DNA from 2 places in the Roseateles microcysteis genome. Region 1 is predicted to be linked to the other one. Evidence: predicted binding sites of a transcription regulator. Region 1 holds the regulator's gene; the other holds the start of a gene.
The links. The regulator FliA, encoded in region 1, starts transcription of late flagellar genes. The targets are predictions, from matches to a motif close to CTAAAGTTTNNNNNNNNNNNGCCGNTA.

Region 1 (4,269 bases):
GCACCGCGCCGCATCACGCCGCCGGTGCTGCGCGACGAGATCCGCATCGACGCGCCGGCCGTCCCGACGCTGGCCGAGCGCGATGCCGGCCGCGGTCGTCGCGACCAGCAGGACATGATGAATGAGCTGCGCTCGATGAAGGGCCTGATCGAGGAGCGCTTCGGCGCCCTGGCTTTCATGGAGAAACTGCAGCGCCAGCCGGCCCAGGCTCAGCTGACGCAAAAGCTGCTGGAAGTCGGCTTTTCGCCGGCCCTGGTGCGCAAGCTGGTCGAAGGCATGCCTTCCGACCATCACAGCCCGGATGAAACCGCCTGGGCGGCCAATGTGCTGTCTCGCAATCTGCATACCGACGAGCATTCGCCGGCGCTGGAAGAGCAGGGCGGGGTGTTCGCCCTGATCGGCTCCACCGGCGTGGGCAAGACCACGACCACGGCCAAGATCGCCGCTGCCTTCGCTACCCGCTTCGGCGCAGCGAACCTGGGCCTGATCACGCTCGACGCCTACCGGGTTGGCGCCCACGAGCAGTTGCGCGCCTATGGCCGCATCCTCGGCGTGCCGGTGCACACGGCGCATGACCGCGCTTCGCTGGAAGACCTGCTGGAACTGCTGTCCAGCAAGAAGATGGTCCTGATCGACACGGCTGGCATGGCGCAGCGCGACACCCGCACCGCCGAGCTGCTGGACATGCTGGCGCACCGCAGCATCCGCAAGCTGCTGGTCGTCAATGCCGCCCAGCAGGGCGAAACCATCGACGACGTGGTCAGCGCCTGGCGTGCCACGCAGGCCCACGGCATCGTGCTGTCCAAGATCGACGAGGCGGTGCGCCTGGCACCGGCCCTGGACATCATGATCCGCCACAAGCTCAAGGTGATTGGCGTGACCAACGGCCAGCGCGTGCCCGAAGACTGGCATCGCCTCTCCAGCCCGGCCTTGGTGCAGCGTGCGCTGCGTGCCGTGTCGGCGCCGGCCTGGCGCATGGACGCGTCTGACGTCAACCTGATCTTCGCCGGCGGCCCCGCGCTGCCCGCCGCTGCGAATCCGAACGTCCACGCCCAACCGATGGGCAGCTTTTGAGGTCTTCGACCATGACGCGCGACCGCCAGGCTTTCAACTCCGCGCCGCTGGACCAGGCTGATGGCCTGCGCAAGCTCTTCTCCAGTTCGCGGGTGCGTTTCGTGCCGGTGCTGTCCAACCCGCATGTGGTCGGTTCCGGCGCGCTGCTGGAAGGCCTGTGCGCGGCTTTTGCCGAGCTTGGCCTGCACACACTGGTGGTCGATGCCGGCGAACTCTCGCCGCCGGCCAACGAGCTGGCCGCCATCGACTTGCCGGCCTGCGTCGAGCGCCTGTCGGATCACGTCTCCTACCTGTCAGCGCGCGGCTTGCCGATGCGCTACATCAACGCCCAGGGCTCTGCGGCGCAGTTCCTCGAGGCGGTGGCCGCCGCTTGCCCGCATGCCGACGTGGTCCTGCTGCATGCCAGCGCCGCTGAGCTGGCCCGCGTTGTGGCCACACGCGAGCTGCGCCCAGTGCTGCTGGCCGATACCGACCCGCGCTCGGTCACCCATGCCTACAGCGGCATGAAATGGCTGGCCCAGCGTGCCGGCCTGATGGTTTACAGCCTGCTGCTGGCCAGCCCGCCTCAATTGCGCCTGACCGGCCGGATCGCCCAGCAGATCAGTTCCTGCGCCGACGGCTTTCTCGGCGCGGTGCTCAGGGACTGGGCCTGCCTGGACCCGCGCCAGCCCGCCAGCGTGCCAATGTCCTCGGAAATGCGATTTCTCGCACGCGAGCTCTTGATTGCGGCGCCGCCTGGAGCGATGCTTGAGGTGTCGGCAGACGCCGCGCCATTGCGCCCCGTTGTCCGACACGCGCAGGGCGCCTCCGTGGCGACCCTCTGAAATCGCAGGAGACAACGATGTACACCGCCAAAGGTCGGCTTGAGACCTCTGCGATGCTCAAGCAGTACAGCCCCCTGGTGCGCCGCCTGGCCCATCAGATGATTGCCAAGCTGCCGGCCAATGTGGAACTCGATGACTTGATCCAGGTCGGCCTGATCGGCCTGACCGACGCGCTGTCGCGCTTTGACACCGCGCAAGGAGTGCAGTTCGAAACCTTTGCCACCCAGCGCATCCGCGGCGCCATGCTCGACGAGCTGCGCGGCGGCGACTGGATGAGCCGTGGCACCCGCCGCCAGCAGCGCGAAATCGAATCCGCAGTCCACAAGCTGGAGCAGCGTCTCGGCCGAGCGCCGCAGGAAAGCGAAATCGCCAAGGAAATGGGCCTGAGCCTGGGGGACTACCAGGAGTTGCTTGGCAAGGTGCGGGGCACCCAGCTCGTCTACCTGGAAGACATGTCGGGCGACGATGGCGACAACGACTACCTCGACCGCCATGTCGCCGACCCGGCCGCCAACCCGATGGCCATGCTGCAGGACCATCGCATGCGCGAGGCCCTGGTGCTGGCGATCACGAACCTGCCCGAGCGCGAGGGCTATGTCATGTCCATGTACTACGAACATGACATGAACCTGAAAGAGATCGCTGCGGTGCTCAAGGTCACCGAGTCGCGTGTCTGCCAGCTGCACAGCCAGGCCATTGCCCGCTTGCGGGTCAAGTTGCGCGACTGGTAACCTGCCCTGGTTGCGGCCGTCAGAGCCGCAGGGGAGACAGACGCATGTTCAGCAAGCGCAGCAGCGCGTTCACGGGCCCGTCGAGTCATTCGCCGGCCGAGCCAGCCGGCGTGAGCCCGCTGGAAACCATCAAGACGCTTTCGCGCACGGTCTCTACCGTGGGTCGGGACGCTGCCGAGGTGCGCGGCGTGATCGAAGACACCAAGAAGCATGTGCAGGCGCAGGGTGAAACCATGAGTGCGCTGGCCGGCGAGCTGGGCCAGGTCCAGCGCTCGCAGGCTGCCATCACCCAATGCACCCAACAGACCCGCGCGGCCGTCGAGCGTTCGCGCCAGGCACTGACCCGTCTGGACAGCGAGGTCGGCGGCATCGTGCAGAACCTCAAGCAAGTGGAAGACGCGGCCAGCCAGATCACCAAGATCGCCCTGCAGACGCGGCTCGTGGCCTTCAATGCCTCGGTCGAGGCCAAGCGTGCAGGTGAGGCCGGGCGCGGTTTCGGCGTGGTGGCTGACGCGGTGAAGGACCTGGCGGCGCAGGTCGAATCCTCGGCCAAGGCCATCATGAGCACGGTGACAACGCTGGACACCCGCATCGAGGCCTTCAGCCGCGAACTGCGCAGCGAAGGCAATGCCGGCCAGCAGCGTGGTGGCATTCATGCCTCGTTCGCTGAAATGGAAGGGGACGTTGCCGCCATCGATCAATCGGCCCAGGCCAGCCAGTCCACGATGCAGGCCCTGGCCGCTCGCGTCGAAAGCGCTGGCCTTGCAGTCCGCCGCGTGATGTCGGACCTGGACGTGGCCTTCGCCTGCAGCGACCGCTTCCTGAGCGTCTCGGAAACGCTGATCGAGCAGATTGCGCACAGCGGTGTCGAGGTCGAAGACTCGGCCTACATCCGCGCCGCGCAGGAGGCTGCGGGCGAGATTGCATCCTTGCTGGAGCTGGCGCTGAGCGAGGGCCGCATCCGCAGCGAGCAGCTCTTCGACACCAACTACCGGCCGATTGCGGGCAGCAATCCGGCCCAGGTACTGACCGGCTTCGTCGATCTGGCCGACCAGTTGTTTCCTGCGGTGCAGGAGCGCATGCTGCAACTCAGCGACAAGGTGGTGTTCTGCATCGCCGTGGACCGCAACGGCTACGTCGCGACCCACAACCGGGCCTACTGCCAACCCCAGCGCGCCGGCGATGTGGTCTGGAATACCGCCAACAGCCGCTACCGCCGCGTGTTCAACGACCGCACCGGCCTTGCATCGGCGCGCAACGAGAAGCCGTTCCTCCTGCAGACCTACCGGCGCGACATGGGCGGCGGCAAGTTCGTGATCATGAAAGAGGCCAGCGCACCAATCACGGTGAACGGCCGCCACTGGGGTGGCCTGCGTCTGGCCTTCAAGTTCTGAGCTGACACGCACGAACCGGGCGTGATCAATGTCCTGCCAGACGCGTCAAAGCGCTTGCCGGCACGGTGCTGCGTACCTACATTGAGCGCTGGAGACAACAGCAAAAGAAAGGTCCGACATGGACACCATCAAGAACCTCCGCGTTGGGACGCGCCTGGCACTGGCTTTCGGGCTGGTCCTGGTGCTGCTGCTGGCGATGGCCGGCGTCGGCGCAAGGCAGACCAGCGCGATCAATGCGTTTGCCGA
Region 2 (4,269 bases), on a different contig from region 1:
CAGATTGGCTTCCAGGCGACCCTGCAGGTCCGGAACAGGCTGGTTTCCGCCTATTCCGAGATCATGAACATGCAGGTGTAGAGCGGTCTCAACAAGGTGCCGACTTGGGCGCATCCTTGCCGCACAGCGAGGCGCGGCCCAGCGCATTGAGCTGCACCCGTACCTGGCCGCCATGCTTGGTCGAGAACTCGGTCGGGCCATGCTCGACGGCGCGGCCCAGGCCCGCCTCGAACTGCGCATCGCTGGAATACACCATCCAGACGCCCGGCCAGTCCTGACTGCGCTGCGAGACCACGTTGCAGCGTTCCTTCAGGCAGTTGCAGGGCGTTGTGCTGTTGGCGCCCCAGCACCATGCCTGGCCTTCGTGCTTGAAGTTGAAGAACACCGGGCCGACCTTGCTGCTCTGGCTGTGCGCCAGCTGGAAGTCCCGCTGCAGGGACTCGGCCGCCAGCCGCATGCGCTGACGCTCCTGCATGCGCTGGTAGTTGGGCACCGCCACGGCGAGCAATATCGCCGCCACAGCCAGCACGATGGCGACCTCCATCAGTGTGAACCCGGCGTGGCGTGGGCGGCTCATCAGATCTTGCGCTGCAAGAGGCGGCGCCGCTTCTGGGTCTGGTCGATGAAGCGCTGCAGATCGCGCAGCGAGAGCGGTGGCAGCTGCACGAAGGCGCAGCCCAACTGCACAAACTCGGCCGGGTTCTGCAGCGAGCTGACGTGCTGCAACCGCAGACTGGTTTCCAGCCGGGTATCCCGGTCCAGCTCCAGGCGTGCCAGCTCGATCAGTGCACCCGGTTCCAGCGGCGGCAGCTCCGGCGGCAGAAGCAGGGCGAGGCCGCCAATGCTCACGTCCAGCACTCGGAGGCGCAAAAGGCCGATGGCAGGGTCGGGGTGCTCGAACTTGGCGAAGGGATAGGCGCTACCCGTCGGTTGCACCCGGTAGGCCTGGCGGCGCTGGAAACGAAACAGCGGGCTGGGCAGATTGGCTTGCAGCATGGCGCCGGCGCTGCCTTGCACCAGCACCAGGCCGTCGACATCGAACTGCAGCCTGATGTTGTCCAGAAAGGCTTGGGCCTGGACCTCGTCGCTGGCCAGCAGCGTGCGCAGGTGCTCTGGGCTGGCACTGCTGTCCAGGTCGATCACGCCCCGGCGCGCATCCACCTCGACGAGCATGGCCTTGCAGGTTTCGCCCGTCGGCGTGCTGAGGGTCAGCGGCGTGCGTTGGGCCTGCAGCTCGCGCAGCAGGGTCTGGATCTCGAGGGTCGCATCGAGACGAAAAGAGCCGACGTCGACTGTGTCGACGCCGGCCTCAGACGACGGGTTGGCATCAGGCATGCCTGGAGGATGCGCTTTCCCGGTTCAGTGAACCGTCTTGTTCTTGCCGGCCAGTACTTGGTCGAGGTCTTCCAGCCAGGGTTCGGCCAGGTGTCGGATCTCGGCGTCGTTCAGGAGGATACGCTGCATGATGCGCGTTTTCAGCTTCGACTCTTCCGGCTGCAGGGCCGCCTGCGAGGCCGCGTGCTTGAGCTGTGAAATCAGCAGCACGCAAGCGCCTTCGAGCTTGACGACTTCGTCCCAGTTGCCGGTGCGGGCGGCCGAGAGCATGTCGGCACTGGCCTGCTCGATGGCTTCGTAATAGCTGAGAAGGTGGGTGTTCATGGAACGTCCGCTGGATTCTGGGTGAATGAAGGGCGCTGTCTGACTACCTGGCATCAGGCTGCCGCACGTGCATGTGCGGCGCTTGGAGCAATGCTAGCCCAGGCTTCGCGGATCGGTTGCAGCAGACGCTGGCATTCCTCAACGGCGCTGGCATCGCTGTGCAAATTTGCATGAGTGAGGCGTCCACAGGTGTAGACATAGAGGTCACGCAGGTCGGTGGCCAACGGGCCGGCTTCCAGCTTGAGCCCGGCCTTCAGGCCTTCGTCAAGGATGCGCACGGCCCGGCTCAGCGAACGGTTCTTCAGCTCCGTGTTGCCTGCATGGATGGCACCCAGGCCCTGGTTCATTGCGTCGAACAGGCCGTCGAAAAGCATTGCCACCAGGCGGTGCGGGCTGGCGCTGAGCACGTCGGTCTCGACGCCGACCTTGTTGTAGAGGTGGCTGGCCCGATGGGCGCGCGAGGCAAAGGGAGAGGCATTGCCGTACATTTTTCTTAGCTTTCCGAGTGGCCGGGTTGAGAGCGTCTTGAGAGGATTTTCGGCTCACGAGCGGCAAACTTGAGGGAGGCCATTGCCGGGATTGCCCCGCATTTCCGGCGCAAAAAAACCCGGCAGGGCCGGGTTGGTGACGGAGTTGGCACGGCGCGGCCTCGAAGCTTCAGGCGGACTCAGCTGCTCTTGTTGAGCAGTGCCATCTGCTGCGTCACATAGTTGGACAGGCTGGTCAGCTTGCTCATCTGCGTGTCCAGCGCTGTATAACGTGCGCGCAGCCGCGCTTCGGTCAGGCTGACCCGGTCTTCCATCTTGTCGGCCTGCTTGCCGTTGTTGTTGATGCGGGTTTGCAAGCCGGCCTGGCGGCTGGTCAGGCTGCCGTCGGTGCTCAGCAGCTTGTCGGTCAGCGTGCGGAAGCGCACGGCCAGGCCGCTGTTGCTGGCATCGGTCGTATCCACGCCGGCAAAAAAGCCCTTGACCTGGTCCAGATTGGCCAACGCCTTCGTCAGCTTGGTGTCGTTGACCTTGATCAGGCCGTCCGACCCCGGGTCCAGACCCAGGTCGGAAAAGCGGCCCAGGCCGCTGCCGCCAAGCGTGGTGCCGCTGCCGGCGAGGCCGCGCAACTGGTTCTGCAAGCTGGTTGCGGTCGAGTCGCCCTGCAGCGTTCCGGCAGTCTTGTTGCTGGCGTCGTACTTGGTCTGGTCGCGCAGCATCGTGACCGCGGCGTTGTAGTTGGTGACGAATTCGTTGATCGCCTTCTTGATGCCGTCCTTGTCCTGGTCGACGCTCAGCGTCACATCGGCCGTGGTGGGCTTGAGCAGCGTGATGTTGAGGCCGTCGATGGCGTCCTTCATCGTGTTGCTTTCGGACTCGACCGCCACGCCGTTGAGCACCGCCATCGCGTTGGCCGCGGCCAGGTTCAGCGCCATCGAGCTGACACCAACGCTGGGGTCGTAGGCCAGTGCCGACAGCCCGGAATCGTCGCCATTGATGCCATCGGCATCGCCCACGCTGATGCGGAAGGCATTGGTCTGGCCGGTTTCGCTGGAGCGCATCACCAGGCGCGAGCCCGAAGCGTCTGTCACCACCGAGGCAACCACGCCGGCCTTGGCCGCATTGATCTTGTCGCGGATCTGGGTCAGTTGGTCTTCGCCCGGGGCGATCTCGATCGTGACCGCAGTGCTGCCCGCCTTGGTGGTGAACTCAGTCTGGTCGCTGTTCCAGCTGCCCAGCTCGATGGTGATGTTGCCGTTGCCAATGGTGGCGGGCGCTGATGGCAGCACCTTGCTGGACAAGGTCTGCGAGGCCGCCAGCTTGGAAACGGAGACGGCGAACTTGCCGGAGGTGGTGCTGGAGCCGGCCGTGACGGCCACGCTGGTCGAGTCAGTGGAAGAGGCCAGGCTGGCCTGCCAGGTTTCTGGACGAGACAGTTTGAGTGCCGAGTCGCGCAGCGTCGAGAAGGCGCTTTGCAGCTTGCCATACACCGACAGCTGGGTCTTTAAGGTGTCTGTGCGGGTCGCCAGCTGGGTAATGGGCGCGCGCTCGGCTGCCACCAGCTTGGTGATCAGGGATTCGATGTCCAGGCCGCTGCCTATGCCTGCTGATGTGATGGTTGCCATGAGAGTTCTCCAGCGTCTCGAGGGCATGGCAGGTGCCAGGACCCCGGGCGGTTGCCGGTGTTGAGGCTTTTATCGACCAGTCCTGAAAAAACTTTAGGCCGGTTTTTGGCCGGCCCGTCAGTTTGCCGCAAAGGGCGCGATTGCTGCGGGCGATCAGCCGTTGCGCAGCAGCGAAAGCACTTGCTGAGGCAACTGGTTGGCCTGGGCCACCATGGCATTGCCAGCCTGCTGCAGGATCTGCGAGCGGGAGAGGGCCGAGGTTTCAGCCGCGTAGTCGGCGTCCATGATGCGGCTGCGTGCCGCGCTCTGGTTCTCGACCGAGATCATCAGGTTCGAGATCACGGCCTCGAAGCGGTTCTGCGTCGCACCCAGTGCCGCTCGCTGCTCGCTGGCCGTGTTGATCGCCAGGTCGATCGCGTCGATCACGGCGCCCAGCGTCGTCGGGTCGGAGGTGTCGTCGATGGTCGAGATCGTCGGGTCGGTGATCGCGATGATGGTCG

Region 2: the regulator FliA is predicted to act here: its motif matches at 2,195-2,221, upstream of fliS (flagellar export chaperone FliS).

The regions. Positions count from the first base shown of each region.
Region 1 covers NZ_JBAJMV010000002.1:874,939-879,207, reverse strand. The annotation lists gene flhF (flagellar biosynthesis protein FlhF) at 1-1,074, shown strand, start outside; gene V3596_RS08970 (flagellar biosynthesis protein) at 1,086-1,898, shown strand; gene V3596_RS08965 (RNA polymerase sigma factor FliA) at 1,916-2,629, shown strand; gene V3596_RS08960 (methyl-accepting chemotaxis protein) at 2,674-4,023, shown strand; gene V3596_RS08955 (methyl-accepting chemotaxis protein) at 4,142-4,269, shown strand, end outside.
Region 2 covers NZ_JBAJMV010000009.1:47,200-51,468, forward strand. The annotation lists gene fliE (flagellar hook-basal body complex protein FliE) at 1-81, shown strand, start outside; gene V3596_RS21420 (pilus assembly FimT family protein) at 89-577, opposite strand; gene V3596_RS21425 (flagellar brake protein) at 577-1,335, opposite strand; gene V3596_RS21430 (flagellar protein FliT) at 1,360-1,659, opposite strand; gene fliS (flagellar export chaperone FliS) at 1,713-2,147, opposite strand; gene fliD (flagellar filament capping protein FliD) at 2,327-3,769, opposite strand; gene V3596_RS21445 (flagellin N-terminal helical domain-containing protein) at 3,923-4,269, opposite strand, start outside.